2 regions of the Asanoa sp. NPDC049573 genome follow, and region 2 is predicted to be linked to the other one. Evidence: riboswitches for the same ligand, from Rfam matches in the RefSeq annotation. Region 2 holds a riboswitch; the other holds the start of a gene.

Region 1 (9,397 bases), on a different contig from region 2:
TCCACAGCGCGCAGGAACTGCACTCGATGCTGCGCGACCGCGGCGAGCGGGTCGGCCTGACCACCGTCTACCGCACGCTGCAGGGGCTGGCCGACGCCGGCGAGATCGACGTGATGCGCCCACCGGGCGGCGAGCACCTCTACCGCCGCTGCAGCGAGGGGCATCACCACCACCTGGTCTGCCGCTCCTGCGGTTCGACCGTCGAGGTCGAGGGGCCCGCGGTCGAGAACTGGGCCGACCGGGTCGCGGCCAAGCACGGCTTCACCGACGTCAGCCACACCCTGGAAATCTTCGGCACCTGCCAGAACTGCTGACGTGCGGCGGCGCCCCGGTTAGGGGACGCTGAGCGCGTGAAGATTTACGCCGACCGTTTCCCCCGGTTCCTGTTCCAGGTCGTCACCGACCTGCTCGTGATCGCGTGGGTCTACGCCTGGATCCGCGCCGCGCTGTGGTTGCAGGACCAGGTGCAGAAGCTGGGCGTGCCCGGCCAGAAGCTGGAGGGTGCCGGCAGCGCGCTGGCCGACAACCTGGCCGACGCGGGCGGCAAGGTCGGCAAGGTCCCGCTGGTCGGCGACCAGTTGACCGAGCCGTTCGGCAAGGCGGCCGACGCCGCCCGCGCGGTCGCCGAGGCGGGCCAGTCGCAGCAGGACGTGGTCGGCAACCTGGCCCTGGCCCTCGCGATCATCACCGCGGTCGTGCCGATCCTGTTCGTACTGCTGCTGTGGCTGCCGCTGCGGGTCCGCTGGATGCGCCGGGCCGGCGCGGCGTCCCGGGTCCGAAAGTCGCCGGCCGGCCGCGACCTGCTGGCCCTGCGCGCGCTGGCCACCCAGCCGCTGAGCAAGCTGGCCAAACTCGGCCCCGACGTCGCCGAGTCCTGGCGGGCCAACGACGACTCCACTGTGGATGCCCTGGCCGCGCTCGAGCTGAGGTCCCTCGGCCTGCGGCAACGGTGATCATCGGCACTGGGTGATCGGCACATCCGCGGATAGGCTTTGACGATCAAGAGCCCGGCTCAGCTACCACGATCGTCTCGGCATGGATGGCTTCTTCGATTCCCTTGATCCGTTCGTCACGTCGCCGTGGGTATATGGCGTGGTTTTCGCGCTCGCCGCTCTTGATGCTTTTCTTCCGATTGTTCCCAGCGAAGCAACCCTGATCACCGCTGGGGTGTTTGCCGCCAGCGGGCGGCCCAACGTCCTGCTCGTCATCCTCGCCGGCGGTGCCGGCGCCATGCTGGGCGACCACATCTCGTACCTCATCGGGCGGGCCGGCGGCGAGAACATCATCCGGCGGATACCCGAGGGGACCCGCCGGGCCCGGACCTTCGAGCGGGTACGGCACCTGCTCTACGCGCACGGCGGCATCGCGCTGGTGATCGCCCGCTACATCCCGGGCGGCCGGACGGCGATCACGCTCACCACGGGCGCGATCAGGTATCCGCGACCGCGGTTCACCGCCTTCGACGCGCTGGCCTGCTTCTCCTGGGCGGCGTACACGACGCTGCTCGGGTTCGTCGGTGGCGCGGCCTTCCAGGACCACCCGGTCCAGGGCCTGGCGCTCGGCTTCGGGATCGCGCTGGTCCTCGCCGGGGTGGCCGAGTTGATCCAGTGGCTGCGGCACCGGCGGCAGCGGTCGAACACCCCGCCCCAACCAGAGGAAGTCGGCGCCCGCAAGCAGTAGCGGGCGCCGACCTCACAACCTGATCAGGACAGCGGTGGAATCCGGCGGCGGACGTCGTCGGCCGTCGACGGGCCCGGCTTCCAGGTGGCCACCCAGGGCTGGTCGCCCTTCGGCCGCATGACCCCCTCCTCCAGCCAGGCGTAGCGGCCGTCGAGGACGCGCCTGGCCGCCTTGACGTCGACCGAGTCGGTGTTGTCCCACAGCGCGGTGAACAGCGCCTCCGCGCGGACCCGGGCCTGCCGGCAGAACAGGTCGGCCAACTCCATGCCCTCGGGACGGTCGGCGCTCTCGGCGGTGGCCCGCACGCAGACCGACGCCATCGCGAACAGTTCCGCGCCAATGTCGACGATCCGGCCCAGGAAGACCTCGCGGTCCTCCATCCGCGCCTGCCAGCGCGACATGCCGTAGAACGTCGACCGGGCCAGCTTGCGGGCCGCCCGCTCGACGTAGCGCAGGTGGTGCGCCAGCGGACCGTACTCGTTGAAGGCGTTCGGGTTCTGGCCCTTGCCGACCGCGAGGCCGGGCAGCCACTTGGCGTAGAAGGCGGTCGCCCGGGCACCGGCCTTGGCCTTGCGGCCCAGGTCGGCCTTCGGGTCGATGATGTCACCGGCCACCGAGAGGTGCGCGTCGACGGCCTCGCGCGCGATCAGCAGGTGCATGATCTCCGTCGAGCCTTCGAAGATCCGGTTGATCCGCAGGTCGCGCAGGATCTGCTCGGTCGCGGCCGGGCGTTCGCCGCGGGCCGCCAGCGAGTCGGCCGTCTCGTAGCCGCGGCCGCCGCGGATCTGCACCAACTCGTCGGCGATCTTCCACGCCATCTCGCTGGCATAGAGCTTGACCAGCGCCGCCTCGATGCGGATGTCGTTGCGGTCGTCGTCGGCCAGCATGCAGCACAGGTTGAGCATCGTCTCCATGCCGTAGGTGGTCGCCGCCATGAAGGCCAGCTTCGTGGCGATCGCCTCGTGGTCGCCGACGGGACGGCCCCACTGCACCCGGTCGGCGGACCACTCGCGGGCCACGTTGAGCGACCACTTGCCGGCGCCGACGCACATCGCGGGCAGCGACAACCGGCCGGTGTTGAGGGTGGTCAGCGCGATCTTCAGGCCGCGACCCTCACCGCCGATGATCTGATCCGCGGGTACGAACACGTCGTGGAAGCGGGTGAGGCTGTTCTCCAGCCCCTTGAGGCCCAGGAAGTCGTTGCGCCGCTCGATCGTGATGCCGGGCGAGTCGCCCTCGACGACGAAGGCCGTGATGCCGCCGCGCCGCCCCTCCGACTTGGGCACCCGGGCCATCACCACGAGCAGGGTCGCGACCGTGCCGTTGGTGGCCCAGAGCTTGACACCGTTGAGGCGGTAGCCGCCCTCGACCGGCTCGGCGATCGTGCCGAGGCGGGCCGGGTCGGAGCCGACGTCGGGCTCGGTGAGCAGGAACGCGGACACCTCGCCGCCGGCGAGCCGGGGCAGGTAGCGGCGCTTCTGCTCGGCGGTGCCGAACAGCTTGAGCGGCTGGGGCACGCCGATCGACTGGTGCGCGGAGAGCAGCGCGCCGATCGCCGGGCTGACCGAGCCGACCAGCATCAGGCTGCGGGCGTAGTCGAGGTTGGTCAGGCCGAGGCCGCCGTATTTCTCGTCGATCTTCATGCCGAACGCGCCGAGCCGGGCGAGGTTGTGGAAGACCTCGTCGGGAATCCGGTTGTCGCGCTCGATCTGGGCGCCGTCGACCTCGTTGCGCACGTACGCGTTGAGCTTCTTGAGGAATTCCTCGCCCTTGGCGGTGCGGAGCGGGTCGGGCTGCGGCCACGGGTCGATCAGGTCGAGCCGCAACCGGCCGAGGAAGAGTTCCTTGCCGAAGCTGGGCTTGGTCCAGTCGGTTTCCCGGGACGCCTCGGCGACCTCGCGGGACTCCTGGTATGAAACCATGCCGGCTTCCTCCGGAAGCATCCCGGCGCCGTCGCCGCCTGCCTCGGGCGGCCTGTTCTGCGTCGTCGTCACGGCTTCCCCCTTTGTCCGGGCTGGGCTGTGCTGTTCCTGACGGTACCTCGCTTTGTTACTGGTCGGTAGGCTTCTCGAAGTCCTCCGGGTGCTCCCGGCGCCGGGTGATCTCGGCTTCGGTCGCGTCCGGTTCCCCCCAGTCTCGCCGTGACCAGGGCAGCGCCGCCCAGAAAGTGATGAAGAAGAGGGCCGCGATGCCGCTGACAATGATCGCGACCGTGCGCGACAGGATGAAGTCGGTGATCAGCAGCACCGCACTGACCATCGAGATCAGCAGGAAGGCCAGCCCGCCGGTGGCCATCCGATGACCGAACCGGACGAGTTCCGGCTTGCGGCCCTGGCGGAACAGCGCCCGGTGGAACGCGACCGGCGCGATGATCATCGCGGTGGCGGCCGCCGCGGACAGCAGCGAGACCATGTAGACGTCGCGCTGGAACTCGGTCGTCCGCGGGAAGCCGTTGCTGAAGGGCAGCGTGAGCAGGAACGCGAAGAGGATCTGGACGCCCGTCTGCGCGACCCGCAACTCCTGAAGGAGATCGGCGAAGTTGCGGTCCCACCGCTCCTTCGGCGTCTCCGGTTGCGGCTCGTCGGCCATGCGGGCTCCTTCGCGTAGCTCTCATCGTGGACGGTCAGCACACCGGTCCGCGGTCATTTCCCGCATGCGCGACCGGCGAAACGCGAGATCCGATCAGCTCAGCCGGGCGACGACCTTGCGCAACTGCTCGGCGTAGCGCTCGCGGAACTCCGGCGAGTCCGGCAGCAGCATCAGGAACGGTGAATCCAGGTCGGCCGCCGTCGCGACCGACGAGGGCGGCTTCGGCTTCCTCACCGACCGCTGCACCGACCTGCTCGGCTTCACCGGCGCCGAGATCAACGACCCCACCGCGGCGCCGCCGGACCGGCACTACGGCGTCTGCCGGATCCTGCTTCGCCAGTTCCTGCTCGACGGGCTCGACGACGTGGTGCACCTGGGCAGGACCTTCATCGGGTACGACCTGTCCGGCGACCGGGTTTCGGCCCGGTTCGCCGACGGCAGCACCGCGGTCGCCGACGTGACCCTGCGCCGCGAGCTGAGCGCGGCCGGGTCGGCCGAGGTCGTCGCGGCGATCTCCCGCTACGAGCGCGAGATGCTCCGCTACGGCTTCGCCGCGGTGCGGAAGTCGTTGCGCAATGCCGAGCAGGCCGCGCACTCGACCGCGCCGGGCCGGGCCGCGTTCCGCACCGTCCTGCGGCTGACCGCGGCGATTCCGCCCCTGCGCCGGAACATGGCGCGCGATCTCGGCAACCAGGCCGTGCACGCTCCCTTCGCGCCGCGACGCGACGGGGGCTAGGCGCGGTTGTCGGTCATCCAGCGTTCGGCGAAGTCGACCGCCGCGCGCTGCGACATCAGCCGGGACAGCGCGCCGCCGACCCGGCCGGTGCGGGTCGTGCCGAGCGCGTCGAAGTCGGCGCCGAGCAACTCGAAATCGCCCTCGTCGAGGTCGATGTCGTCCCACCAGACCCACTCGCGGCCGCCGTCGGCGCTCTGCACCGCCGCGCCCAGCCGGGCCGGCGGTGGCGCCGGCCGGCGGTATTCGGCCAGGTGCAGCGAGGTGTTGGAGTCGTGGCCGACCCCGAGCAGAAGCACGTCGCCGTCGAGGCCATAGATCTTGCCGAGCGGCGAGTCCGGGCCGAGCATCGCGGCCCGCGGCTGGCCGTAGACGACCTCCTGCGCCAGCCGGCCCAGGGCGGCGAACGAGACCTGCGGGTGGTCACTGCGCTGCGCGCCCGGCCAGGTGCGGACCACCTCGGCGATCGCGCCCATCCAACGGCTCGGCGTCACCGCCGGGTCGAAGCCGGGCATGTTCTCCTGGATCACCGGCCACCAACTCTGCGGTACGGGCGGGTTCTGCCACTGCGCCGGGTCGGAGTTGTCGGGCGTATGGGTGGGCACCACCAGCGTGCCGTCCGGGCCCAGCGCGTCGCGCAGCGCGAGCACGACCGCGTGCGGCCCACCGGCCACGAAACCGACCGGCTTGAGCGAGGCGTGCACCAGCAGCGTCGAGCCGGGCCGCACGCCGAGCGCGGACAGGTCGGCGGCGAGCGACTCGCGGGTGTGCGGCGTGCGCTCGCCGGCCGCGGCCGGGTGGTTGCTGTTGCTCACGATGCGTCCGCGATGCGTTTCAGGATGGCCTGGGCGAGAACCTCCGGCTGCGCGTCGGTGACCCAGTGGTCGACGCCCGGCAGCGGCAGGAAGCGGTAGTCGCCGGTCACGTGGTCGCCGGCCGCGAAGGCGGTGGCCGGCGCGACCGCCGTGTCGCGGTCGCCCCAGACAAACGTCGTCGGCCGCTCGACCGGACCGACCTTGACCAGGTCTTCGATCACCAGGGCGCGATACCAGTTGAGCGTGGCGGTCAGCGCGCCCGGCTCCAGCAGCGCGGCGGCGTAGACCTCGAGCCGGCCACCGACGCCGTCGAGCACCTTGCGCAACCCGGCGCCGCCGTCGCGGGACAGCACGTGCTCGGCCTTGCCGGCCATCCGGAACAGGTCGACGTAGGAGGAGCGGCGCTGCTGCTCGGGATCGGTCAGCAGGGCCTGGCCGAACGCGGCCGGGTGCGGCACGGAGACGGCGGTCAGCGAGCGGACCCGCTCCGGGTGTTCGGCGGCCAACTGCCAGGCGACCAGCGACCCGAAGTCGTGGCCGACCAGGTCGGCGCGGCCGCCGGCCAACTCGTCGACGAACGCGGCCGCGTCGGCGACGCACTCGGCCATCCGGTAGGCGTCGACCCCGCTGGGTCGCGCATCCGGCGTGTAGCCGCGCTGGTCGACCGCGAACGTCCGCAGCCCGGCGGCGTTGAGGTAGGGCGTCACGTCGTCCCAGCTGTGCCGGTTGACCGGGAACCCGTGCAACAGGATCACCGGCGCGCCGCCCGGCGGACCACCCTCGGTGACCTCGAACCTCAGCCCCCGCGTCTCGATCCGCATGCGCGCGAGCGTACCGCCGTAACCCGGTGTTAGCCTGGTGGAACAACTTCACATCCGACAGGGGAGCGCGCAGCGCTGAGAGTGCGGTATCTTCCGCAGACCCTCGAACCTGATCTGGGTAATGCCAGCGCAGGGAGTTCGGTCTTCTCCAGCCGCGCCATGTCCGTTCCATCGGGCATGGCGTGCGTCTTCTCCTGGTTCACCGAACTGGGAGGGCTACACCATGACCAACACCGTCAATCGATGGCGGACCGTCGACATCGTCGTCGGCGCCGTCCTGGGCGTCGCGTTCGGCGTCGTCTTCTGGGCCTGGGGCCTGCTCTACAACGGACCGGCCGACGCGATCCCGCTGCCCGCGCGCACCCTGCTCTACGGCATCTGGCTGCTGCCGGCCGTGCTGGGCGCGCTGGTCATCCGCAAGCCCGGCGCCGCGCTGTTCACCGAGACGGTCGCCGCGCTGGTCTCGGTCGCCCTGGGCACCGTCTGGGGCTGGATGATCGTGCTGCAGGGCCCGTTGGAGGGCCTCGGCGCGGAACTCGTCTTCGCGCTGTTCGCCTACCGCGTCTACAAGCTGCCGGTGGCCATGCTCGCCGGCGCGGCCGCCGGCCTGGTGGCGGCCGTCTACGACGTCGTCTACTACTACCCGGGCATGGCGTGGGGCAGCTTCCAACTCCCCTACCTGGCGATCACCACGGCCAGTTCGGCGGTCGTGGCCGGGGTCGGCGGGTGGCTGTTGACCCGGGCCCTGGTCAACACCGGAGCCCTGGACCGGTTCCCGGCCGGCCGGGAACGCGCGGCGGTCTGAGCCGTTGAGCGCCGTCGAACTGCACGGCTTCGGTTGGCGGCACGCCGGCCGCAAGGCGTGGGCGGTGCGCGGGGTGGACCTGCGCATCGAGCGTGGCGAGCGGGTGCTGCTGCTCGGTCCCTCCGGGGCCGGCAAGAGCACCCTGCTGGCCGCGCTGGCCGGCCTGCTCGCCGACGACTCCGGCGAGCGGGAGGGCACCGCCGAGATCGACGGCCTCGACACCCGCAAGGCCCGCGAACGGGTCGGCATCGTCTTCCAGGACCCGGCCACGCAACTGGTGATGTCGCGGGTCGGTGACGACGTCGCGTTCGGGCTGGAGAACCGGGCCGTCCCGGCATCGGAGATCTGGCCGAGGGTGGGCGAGGCGCTCGACGCCGTCGGCTTCGGGCACCCGCTCGACCGGCCCACCCGGGCGCTGTCCGGCGGCGAGCAACAGCGGCTGGCCCTGGCCGGCGTCCTCGCGCTGCGCCCCGACCTGCTGCTCCTCGACGAGCCGACGGCCAACCTGGACCCGGTCGGCGCCGACCTGGTGCGGGCGTCGCTGCGCACGGCGGTGTCCCGGGACACCACGGTGATCATGGTCGAGCACCGGCTGGAGCCGGTCATCCCGTTCGTCGACCGGGTCGTCGTGCTGGCGCCCGGCGGCGGCGTGACCGCGTCCGGTTCGCCGGCCGAGGTGTTCGGCACGCACGGCGCCGCCCTGGCCGCCGACGGGATCTGGGTGCCCGGCCGGCCACTGCCGCCACCCCGGCGGGCGGCCGCCTCCCCCGGCGAGGTGCTGGTCACCGCCGACCGGCTGGCGCTGCCGCCGCGACTGGCACAGACCGACCTGTCGGTACGCACCGGCGAGGCGCTCGCCGTGGTCGGGCCCAACGGGGTGGGCAAGTCGACCCTGGCCCTGCTGCTCGGCGGCCTGCTGAAGCCGGCGTCGGGGCGGGTGGTCGCGTCGTCGCTGCTGGCCGGCGCCGACGCGGCCCGGCCGCCACACCGCTGGCGGGCCGCCGACCTGACCGCCCGGATCGGCTCGGTGTTCCAGGACCCGGAGCACCAGTTCGTCGCCTCGACCGTGCGCGACGAGTTGGCGGTCGGCCCGCGCAAGCTGGGCCGCCCGCTCGCGGTGGTCGACGAGTTGCTGGAGCGGCTGCGGCTCGAACACCTGGCGCGGGCCAACCCGTACACCCTCAGTGGTGGTGAGGCCCGACGCCTGAGCGTCGCGACGGCGTTGGCGTCCGCGCCGCGGCTGTTGCTGCTCGACGAGCCGACGTTCGGGCAGGACCGGCGCACCTGGATCGAGTTGGTCGCGCTGCTGGCCGACCTGCGCGACGAGGGGCACGGGGTGCTCGCGGTGACCCACGACGCGGCGTTCGTCGACGCGCTCGCCGACCGGCGGCTGGAGCTGACCCGATGACGCTCACCGCGGTGATGGTCCGCTCCTCGGCGCCGCTGGCCCGGCGCAACCCGGTCGCGAAGCTGATCGCGGCCACCGTGTTCGCGGTCGGCGTGCTGACCACGCTCGACCCGTTGACGCCGGCGCTGGCGATCGCGGCCGAGCTGATCCTGCTGCCGTTCTTCGGCGTGCGCTACGGCACCCTGCTGCGCCGCGGCTGGCCGCTGCTGGTGTCCGTGTTCGGCATCGTGCTGACCACCATCCTGTTCGGCGCCAGTCGGGGCGGCGAGTCGGTGTTCGCGGTCGGCCCGCTCGACGTGACCACCGGCGTGCTGACCGTCGCGCTCGGGCTGGCGTTGCGACTGGTCGCGCTCGCCCTGCCCGGCATCATGGTGTTCAGCACCACCGACCCGACCGACCTGGCCGACGCGCTGGTGCAGAACGCCCGGGCGCCGGCGCGGTTCGCGATCGGCACGCTGGCCGCGTTCCGGCTCATCCCGCTGCTCGGTGAGGAGTGGCAGGCGCTGCGGATGGCCCGCCGGGCGCGCGGCGTCGACGCCGGCGGCA
Region 2 (9,397 bases):
GGCGGGTTCACGGTCAGTCCTCCACTGTGGTGAGTGCGCGCAGGTAGCCGGCGACGGAGTGCGGGTCGCGCATCACGGCGCCCATCACGGCCACGCCGTAGGCGCCGGCGGCGCGGCAGACCGGCACGTCCGGCGGCCGGACACCGCCGAGCGCGTAGGCCGGGGGAGCGTCCCTGAGCAGTGCCGCGAGCCCGGCCGGGCCCAGCGGCGGGCCGTAGCCGGGCTTGGACGGGCTGGGGAAGACCGGCGAGACGGTCACGTAGTCGCAGCCCTCGGCGGCGGCCCCGGCGATCTCGGCCGCGTCGTGGCAGGAGCGGCCGACCAGCGCCGGCCGCTCGCCCGGGAACGGCTGGCGGGCGGCCAGGTGCACGGCGGTGCCGCTTTGGCCGGCGCGGGCGGCAGTGCCGCTCTGGCCAGCGGAGGCGGCGACGATGAGCGTCCCACCCACAGGCGCCAGAAGGGCGGCCAACTCGGCCGCCAGCGCGGCCCGCTCGCCGGCCGGGAGGTCCTTCTCGCGGAGCAGCACGGCCCGCGCGCCGGCGTCGACGGCCGCGGCGACGGTGGCGGGCAGCGGGCCGGCGCACTGCGTGCGGTCGGTCAGCACCAGCAGGCGGGGCAGCCTCACAGCGCGGCCAGGCCGGCGTTCGGCGTGGACGCCTGGGCGTGCCAGCGCCGCTCGATCCGGCCGGCCCGGTGCGCGAGCCGGCCCGCGTCCACCGCGTAGCGCATGGCCAGGGCCATCCGCTCCGGGTCGCGGGCGCGGGTCACCGCGGAGGCCAGCAGCACCGCGTCGCAGCCGAGTTCCATCGCCAGCGCCGCGTCGGACGCCGTGCCCAAGCCGGCGTCGAGGATCACCGGCACCTGCACCGTCTCGCGGATCAGCGCGATGTTGTGCGGGTTGCGGATGCCCAGCCCGCTGCCGATCGGCGAGCCGAGCGGCATCACCGCGACGCAGCCGGCGTCGGCCAGCCGGCGCGCGGTGATCGGGTCGTCGTTGGTGTAGGGCAGCACCTGGAACCCGTCGGCGACCAGTTGTTCGGCCGCGTCGAGCAACTCGACCGGGTCGGGCAGCAGCGTCCGCTCGTCGCCGATCACCTCGAGCTTGACCCAGTCGGTGTCGAACGCCTCCCGCGCCAGTTTCGCCGTGCGCACCGCCTCCCGGGCGGTGAAGCAGCCGGCGGTGTTGGGCAGCAGCCGGACACCACACGTGTCGAGCACGTCGGCCAGCGCGCCGCCGGCCGACGCCTCCACCCGACGCAGCGCGACGGTGACCAGGGCGGTGCCGGAGGCGGTCACCGCGCGGGCGAGCACGTCGAGGCTGGGCACGCCGCCGGTGCCGAGCAGCAGCCGGGACGGCAGCGTCACCCCGGCCAGCACGAACGGGTCGTCGGTCATCGCGGTCACCCGCCCGCCTGCGCGGCGAGGATCTCCACCTCGTCGCCCTCGGCCAGCACGGTCGCCGCCCACTCGCCGCGCGGCACCACCTCGCCGTTGCGGGCCACCGCGACCCGCCGCTGGTCGGTGCGCGCCGCGACCAGCCCGGCCACGGTCACCGCGGTGTCCAGTTCGACGGTCTGGCCGTTGACGGTCAGCGTCATCGATTTCTCCCGTCCGAGGTGAACGCCGCCGCGTAGGCGGGCAGCGTCCCTCCGGTCAACAGGTCGGCGATCGCGTCCGCGGTCGCCGGGGTCAGCAGCACGCCGTTGCGGTGGTGGCCGGTGGCCAGCACCAGACCGGGCAGCCCCGACGGGCCGAGCAGCGGCGCGTTGTCGGGCGTGCCCGGTCGCCAGCGGGCCAGCGTCTCGACCAGTTCCAGGTCGGCGACGCCGGGCACCACCTCGATGGCGTCGCGGAGCAGGTCGTGCACGGCGCCGGCGGTGACCGTCGGGTCGAACCCGCGCTCCTCGCTGGTCGCGCCGACCACCAGTCGGTCGTCGGCGTAGGGCACCAGGTAGACGTGCCGGCCGCGGACCAGCGCCCGGACGGTGCCGGCGAGCAGCCCGTCGTCGCCGCGCAGCCGCAGGATCTGGCCCTTGACCGGGCGGACCGGCAGCGGGGGAGCGCCGGGCAGGGTGCCGCTCCAGGCGCCCAGCGCGAGGACCACCTGGTCGGCCTCGACGCGTGAACCGTCGGCCAGCCGCAGGCCGGTCGCGCGCCCGTTCTCCACCGCCAGGGCGGCGATCCGCGACCGTACGATGTGGACATCCGCGGCTCCCGCCGCCCTCAGCAGGGCCGCGTGCAACGCGCGGGGCTCGATCGAGTGGTCGCTCGGTGCGTGCAGGGCGCCGCGCACCCGCGGGCTCAGCGCCGGCTCGCGGCGCCGGGCCTGGCCGGCGGTGAGCCGCTCGACCGGCAGGCCGGAATCGAGGTAGTAGGCGTGCAACCGGTCGAGCGAGGCCATGTCGTCGGCGTCGAAACCCACTTCGAGCGTGCCGGCCGTACGCAGGTCCACCGTGCCGCCCCCGTCGGCGGCCAGGTCGGCGAGGAACGCCGGGTAGCGGGCCAGCGACTCCCGGCTGAGCGCGCGCAGCGCCTCTTCGCCGTAGGCGGCCTCGGTCAGCGGGGCGAGCATCCCGGCGGCGGCCCGCGAGGCGCCGTTGCCGGGATCGTCGTCGACGACCGTCACGGCGAGCCCGCGGCGCGCCGCCCGCCAGGCGACCGCGAGCCCGATCAGCCCGCCGCCGGCGACCGCGACGGTCATGAGCCGAAGCCGGTCAGCCGCGACCGCGGCGCGCCGTCCAGGGCCGCCAGCAGGGCCTTGGTGGCCGCGACCGGGTCGGCCGCGCCGGATACCGCCGACACGACGGCGACCCCGTGCGCCCCCGCGGCGCGCAGCGCCGGCACCCGGGCCGCGGTCACCCCGCCGATCGCGATCACCGGCACCGCCACCGCGGCGGCGACGGCCGCGACACCCTCGGGCCCGATCGGGTCCGGCAGCCCGTCTTTGGTCGCGGTCGCGAAGGCCGGGCCGACACCCAGGTAGTCGGCGCCCGCGGCGACCAGCGCGGCCGCCCGGTCCGGGTCGCGGGCGGTGCCGCCGACCAGGTGGGCCGGGCCGGCGATCCGGCGGACCACCTCGACCGGTAGGTCGTCGGCACCGACGTGGGTGCCGTCGGCCCGGGCGGCCAGGGCCAGGTCGACCCGGTCGTTGACGACGCAGCGCGCGCCGGCCGCCCGGCAGAGCCCGACCACCTCGCGGGCGAACGCCAGCCGGGCCCGGTCGCTGCCGGTCTTGGTGCGGACCTGGACGACGGGCGCGCCCGCGTTCAGGGCGGCCCGTACGGCGTCCAGCGCCGGCCGGCCGCCGGCCGCGTCGGTGACCACGTGCAGCCGCCCGATCATCGCGCGCCACGCTTCGTGTGGCCCGGCAGCAGCATCAGCGCGGTCAGCAGCGCGGCGACCGCGAGGCTGACCAGCGAGGCCGAAAATCCGTTGGCCGGGTCGATGCCTAGGTCCTGTTGCCGCGCCAGCCACCACTGCGTCCACTGTCGACCGGCGTCCGGGAAGGAGGTCGGCAGGGTGAGCTGGTAGGCGATGAACCCGGCGGCCCAGGGCAGCAGCAGCCACGGCCGCGCGGGTGCGGTCGCGGAGACATTCCAGCCGCCGCGGGGCAGAACGAAGTAGGCGATCGCGAAGACGCCCACCAGCGGCACGAAGACGGCGCCGATCAGGAACAGGAACGGCTCGTAGGAGACGATGTCGACGACGAGCGCGAGCAGGGTGGCCACCGCGCCGACGGCGACCACGAGCACCCGACGGTCGATGCGTTCGACGATGTTGCGGGCCGAGACGGCAGTCGAATAGACGTTGGCGAACGCCTCGTCGACCTCGACCACGACCAGCACGGCCAGCGCGACCGCGCCCAGCGGCACGGCCAGCAGCGCGCCGACCACGTCGAGCCCGCCGGCGCCGTACGCGGACAGCGCCAGCACGCCGAGCACGAAGCAGGCCACGGTCGCGGTGCCGTAGCCCAGCGCCGTGCCGGCGAAGGCGGCCCGGCCGCCGCGGGTGTAGCGGGTGTAGTCGGCCACCATCGGGAACCAGGAGACCGGCATGGCGATCACCACGTCGACCGCGGTCCAGAACGAGCCGCCCGGCCCGGTCAGCGGCTGGGGGTGGGCGCGCAGCACCTCGACGAAGAGGTAGGCCCCGGCGATCAGCGAGGCCCAGACCGCGTAGCGCGCGAGCAGCCGGACGGCGCCGAGGGGCCGCAGTGCCATCAGCGTGGCGGCGACGCCGGCGACCAGCACGAACGGCCACTTGGGGGTGTGCAGCACCTGCGCCGCGGCGGACGCGATGATGAAGATCTCGAAGGTCGCCCAGCCCACGCACTGCGCCACGTTGAGCACGGTGGGCAGGTAGGAGAGCCGGCGGCCGAGCAGGCCGCGCAGCAGCACCATGGTCGGCGCGCCTTCGCGGGCACCGGCGGCGGCGCCGAGGCCCAGCAGGGCCGAGCCGATCGCGGCGCCGACCACGATGGCCAGCACGGTGACCCAGAGCGGGCGGCCCGGCAGCACCGCGAAGGTGGCCGCGACCGGGAGGAGCAGGCTGACGCCGAGGCTGCCGAACAGCCCGGCGGTGTCGCGGAAGCCGAGGGTCCGGCCCGCGTCGGCTGCGGCCGGCGCGGCGACGTCGACGGCGGTTGACGAAGACATAGGTGAGGCTCCCTACGCCGGCATTACCCGGACAGGTTCCGACGGTCGGCGGCGCGTCAGCCGCCCTCTCAGCCCGGTGCTCCGAGCTCCCGTTGTGACTTCCGGCAGGTTACGACAAACCAGCCGGGCGCGCCATGGTTGCCGACATCACGGCGCCCCGGCGTGTTCACCCGCCGTGACCGCGCGGGGCTACGTAGCGTGAGGCAATGGCGACGAACACGGCGTTCTCGAAGGGCTTCTTCCGTGACAAGGGCCTGGACTACCAGGCCCGCGGGATCCTCGGGCGGGCCGTGCACGGCGGGAGCGACGCCGGCGAGGTCCTGGCCACCATCGAGCGGATCTCCGACGCAGACAGTTGGCGGTCGGCCTGGTCGGCGACCGCCACCCGGGTCGCCGGCCTGGCCGAGCGCTCGCGGGAGCAGGGCGACCGGCGGGGCGCCGGGTCGGCCTTCCTCCGTGCGGCCAACTACTGGGCCTGCGTGGTCGAGTCGCTGTCCGAACTGGACGACGAGCCGGCGCTGCTGCTGGCCTTCCGGGCCCACCGCACCGCCTGGGAGGGGTTCGTCGATGCCTCGGACGGCGCGCACGTCCGCCTCGAGGTCCCCTACGAGGGCGGCTCCCTGCCGGGCTTCCTGCTGCGGCCCGACGCCTCCGGCGCCCGCCGGCCGACCCTGGTGGTCACCAACGGCAGCGACGGCTCGATCAGCGGCCTGTGGAGCGCTGCGGCCGCGGGCGCGGTGGCCCGCGGCTGGAACGCGTTCGTCTACGACGGTCCCGGCCAGCAGTCGATGCTCTTCGAGCGCAAGACCTCGTTCCGCCCCGACTGGGAAGCCGTGCTGACCCCGGTGCTCGACGCCCTGGTCGGCCGGGCCGACGTCGCCCGGACCGGCTCACCGGCTACGGCATCAGCCAGGGCGGCTACTGGCTGCCCCGGGCGCTGGCCTTCGAGCACCGCCTGGTGGCCGCGGTGGCGGACCCCGGCGTGGTGGACGTGTCGACCACGTGGACCGGACCGCTCGGCAAGAGCATGCGCGGCCTGCTCGACAAGGGCGACCGGGCGGCGTTCGACCGCGACGTGAAGTTCGCGACGGTGGTGCCGAAGCTGCGCCGCACCCTCACCTTCCGGTCGCGTCCCTACCGGTCCGCGGGGGACTGGTTCGACCTGTTCAACGAGGTACGCGAGTACCGCCTCACCGACGACCTCGCAGCCCGGATCAGCACGCCCATCCTGGTCACCGACCCGGAGGGCGAGCAGTTCTGGCCGGGCCAGTCCAGACAGCTCGCCGACCTGCTGGGCGACCGCGCGCACCGGGTCGAGTTCACCGCGGAGGAAGGGGCCAACCTGCACTGCCAGCCGCTGGGCCGGGCGCTAACCGACGAGCGGATGTTCGCCTGGCTCGACGCTCAGCTCGCCGGCACGCAGCCGTTGGGCCGGTCCGACGGCGGCCAGACGTAGGGCAGGTCCGGCGGCACGTCGCCGAAGATCGGGCCGTAGAGCGCGGCGTCCTTGCGGATCAGCGCCGACTGGTGCGACCGGTGGAACGCCTCGTCGCCCAGCCACGGCGGCAGGTCGCCGGCCTCGCGGAGATCGGCCACGTCGCGCACCGCGGTGATGCCGCAGGCGGCCGCCAGGTCGGCGGACAGCGTCGCGGCGGTGGTGTCGTTGCGGCCGGTCGCGGTCCACACTCCGGCGACGATCAGGCCGTAGCGGACCAGCGCCTCCTCGTAGCCGGCCCACATCTTGACCGCCGGGTGGTGGCGGTAGCCGTGGCCCGCGACGGTGAGGCCGCGCAGGATCTGCACGTTCTCCACCCGCTGCTTGCCCAGCCGGGGCGGGTCGAGCACCGCGGCCGAGCGGGCGAAGTCCGGGAACGGCAGGAAGGTCTGCACGGTCAGCCGAGCGCGCGGTCGACGTTGAAGGCCGCGCTGATCAGCGCCAGGTGGGTGAACGCCTGCGGGAAGTTGCCGAGCTGCTCGCCGGTCGGGCCGAGTTGCTCCGCGTACAGGCCGAGGTGGTTGGCGTAAGTGATCATCTTTTCGAACGCGAGCCGCGCCTCGTCGACGCGGCCGGCGCGGGACAGCGCCTCGACGTACCAGAAGGTGCAGATCGACATCGTGCCCTCTTCGCCCTCCAGGCCGTCCGGGCTCAGATGCGGATCGTAGCGGTAGACCAGCGAGTCGGAGACCAGTGTGTCGCCGAGCAGATCGAGCGTGCTCAGCCAGCGCGGGTCCGACGGCGCGATGAACTTCGACAGCGGCATCATCAGCACCGACGCGTCGAGCACGTGTCCGTCGCGATGCTGCACGAACGCGCGCAGGTCGGGGTCCCAGAACCGGTCCATGATCTGGTGGTAGATCGCGTCCCGGGCCTGGCCCCAGCGGACCAGGTCGGCCGGCAGGCCGCGCTGGTGCGCGACCCGGATCGCCCGCTCGATGGCGACCCAGCACATCAGCCGAGAGTAGAGGAAGTTGCGCCGCCCGCCGCGGGTCTCCCAGACGCCCTCGTCGGGCTGGTCCCAGTTCTTGCAGACCCACTCGACGAACGTGGTCACGCCCTCCCAGACACCGCTGGAGATCGGCTGGCCCCACTTGTTGTAGAGGTAGATCGAGTCGACCAGCGCGCCGTAGATGTCGAGCTGGAGCTGGTTGACCGCGTCGTTGCCGACCCGCACCGGCGCGGAACCCTCGTACCCCTCGAAATGGTCGAGGCGGCGCTCGGAGAGCGTGTCGCTGCCGTCGATCCGATACATGATCTGCAGCGGGCCCTCCGGGTCCTCGTCACTCTCCCGCACCCGCTGGGCGAGGAAGCCCATGAACGCGTCGGCCTCCTCGGTGAAGCCGAGGCGCAGCAACGAGTAGGTGCAGAACGCGGCGTCGCGCACCCAGACGTAGCGGTAGTCCCAGTTGCGGCCGCCGCCGAGGCGTTCCGGCAGGCTGGTGGTCGGCGACGCCACGATCGCGCCGGACGGTGCGTAGGTCATCAGCTTGAGGGTGAGCGCCGAGCGGTGCACCGCCTCGCGCCAGCGGCCGCGGTAGCGCGACTGCGACAGCCAGCGCCGCCAGTAGGCGACGGTGGCCGTGAACTCCTCCTCGGCCTCTTCGGCGCTGCCGGCGGCGACCGGGCTGCCGCCGTCGGTCCGCTCCAGGCAGAACACCTCGGACTCGCCCTGCTTGAGCCGGAACGAGCTGAGCACGTCGCCGTCGACCAGCTCGAACGGCGCGGTCGACTGCAGCGTCAGGCTCAGCGACGCCGACTCGAAGACGGCCCGGCCGCCCTCCTCGCGCAGCGTGTGCGGCTGCAGGCCGTAGTCGAACCGGGGTGCGATGTGTGCCCGGAACGGCAGCTCGCCGCGTACGCACCGGACCCGGCGGATCAACCGATGGTGGTCGGTCTCGGCGTTGTCGGCCGGCACCGGCATGTAGTCCTGGATCTCCGCGACGCCGTCCTCCGAGAGGAAACGGGTGATCAACACGTTGGTGTCGGGAAAGTAGAACTGCCGCGTGGTGGCCGCGACGTCGGCGGTCAGCCTGAAGCAGCCGCCCTTGTCACGATCGAGGAGAGAGGCGAACACGCTGGGTGAGTCGAACCGCGGGATGCAGCACCAGTCGATGGTGCCGTCGGTCCCGACGAGGGCCACGGTTCGCAGGTTACCGATGAGGCCGTGCTCGCCGATCGGGAGATATCGCTGCTCATCCACCTTTTCCGACGCTACGCGCCCACCAGCGCCCCCGGTACGGAACCCGCGATCCGGCCGCTGCGAATCCGGTCGCGCACCCACCCGCCGGCCGGTTTGAGGCGCGCCGCGTCGGCGTACGCCCCGGCCTTGCAGGTGCCCTTCGTGAACACCGCGCCCGAGCGCTTGTCGTCGCTCCAGTTCCAGTTGGTCCAACTGATCCGCTTGGTGGCCATGAGGTCGAGGTACTGCTGGGCGCGGGCGAAGTCGTTGCCACCGTCGCCGGTGTATTTCTGCGTGCCGAACTCGGTGACGAACATCGGCAGCTTGTCGGCCGCGCGGGACAGGGTGTCCAGATACTGGTGGCCGTGCGAGGCCGCGTAGAAGTGGAACGTGTACATCACGTTGGTCGCCCGCACCGGGTCGCGCACCACCTCGCGCTCGTCCGCGTCTTCCGACACGCCCAGCGACGACCAGGCCCGGGTGCCGACCAGCACCACCGCGTCCGGGTCCTGCGCCCGGATCACCGGGATCACGTCCTCGGCATACGTGCGGATCCGGCGCCACGAGACGCCGCTGGGCTCGTTGGCGATCTCGTAGAGGATGTTGTCGGCCGTCCGGTGCCGCATGGCGATCTCGTTGAAGAACGTACGGGCCCGGGTCAGGTTGGCCTTCGGGTCGCCCGGTTCGAGGATGTGCCAGTCGACGATGACGTACAGGCCGCGCTCGGTGGCCAGGTCGACGTAGTCGTCGACGAGTTCGGTGAACTTCCGCGGGTCGCTGGCGTAGCCGTCCTCCTGGACGTACATCGAGACCCGCAGCACATCGGCCTGCCAGTCCTTGGCCAGCACGTCCAGTGACTTGGCGTTGACGCAGTTGGCGTACCACTGGATCCCGTGTGTCGACATGCCGCGCAGTTGCACCTGCTGGCCGTAGCGGTTGCACAGGCGGATGCCGCACACGTGCAGCGCGCCGTTGGTGCTGACCGGGGTGGCCGCCTCGGGTGCGGCCGGCTCCGCCGCGGAGGGGACGGTCGCGGGTCCGATACCGACAGTCAACGCCGTGACA

The links. A riboswitch is a leader RNA that binds a small molecule or an ion and turns the genes downstream of it on or off. The one in region 2 is predicted to bind thiamine pyrophosphate.
Region 1: linked by a shared signal. The riboswitch ahead of AB0J74_RS13985 (ECF transporter S component) and the one ahead of AB0J74_RS11685 (cytosine permease) in region 2 are both predicted to bind thiamine pyrophosphate.

What each region holds. Positions count from the first base shown of each region.
Region 1 is NZ_JBFAPI010000005.1:219,017-228,413, reverse strand. Features, by position in the region: gene AB0J74_RS14030 (Fur family transcriptional regulator) at 1-314, shown strand, start outside; gene AB0J74_RS14025 (hypothetical protein) at 351-953, shown strand; gene AB0J74_RS14020 (DedA family protein) at 1,036-1,680, shown strand; gene AB0J74_RS14015 (acyl-CoA dehydrogenase family protein) at 1,704-3,623, opposite strand; gene AB0J74_RS14010 (DUF6328 family protein) at 3,730-4,269, opposite strand; gene AB0J74_RS14005 (hypothetical protein) at 4,363-4,503, opposite strand; gene AB0J74_RS14000 (hypothetical protein) at 4,637-5,005, shown strand; gene AB0J74_RS13995 (AAC(3) family N-acetyltransferase) at 5,002-5,817, opposite strand; gene AB0J74_RS13990 (alpha/beta hydrolase) at 5,814-6,638, opposite strand; TPP riboswitch at 6,688-6,792, shown strand; gene AB0J74_RS13985 (ECF transporter S component) at 6,862-7,443, shown strand; gene AB0J74_RS13980 (ABC transporter ATP-binding protein) at 7,448-8,851, shown strand; gene AB0J74_RS13975 (energy-coupling factor transporter transmembrane component T) at 8,848-9,397, shown strand, end outside.
Region 2 is NZ_JBFAPI010000004.1:343,768-353,164, reverse strand. Features, by position in the region: gene thiD (bifunctional hydroxymethylpyrimidine kinase/phosphomethylpyrimidine kinase) at 1-11, opposite strand, end outside; gene AB0J74_RS11710 (thiamine phosphate synthase) at 14-625, opposite strand; gene AB0J74_RS11705 (thiazole synthase) at 622-1,395, opposite strand; gene thiS (sulfur carrier protein ThiS) at 1,401-1,598, opposite strand; gene thiO (glycine oxidase ThiO) at 1,595-2,701, opposite strand; gene thiE (thiamine phosphate synthase) at 2,698-3,342, opposite strand; gene AB0J74_RS11685 (cytosine permease) at 3,339-4,655, opposite strand; TPP riboswitch at 4,647-4,758, opposite strand; gene AB0J74_RS11680 (hypothetical protein) at 4,862-5,734, shown strand; gene AB0J74_RS11675 (hypothetical protein) at 5,647-6,111, shown strand; gene AB0J74_RS11670 (MSMEG_6728 family protein) at 6,060-6,545, opposite strand; gene AB0J74_RS11665 (glycoside hydrolase family 15 protein) at 6,548-8,353, opposite strand; partial or broken gene AB0J74_RS11660 (glycoside hydrolase family 5 protein) at 8,365-9,336, opposite strand.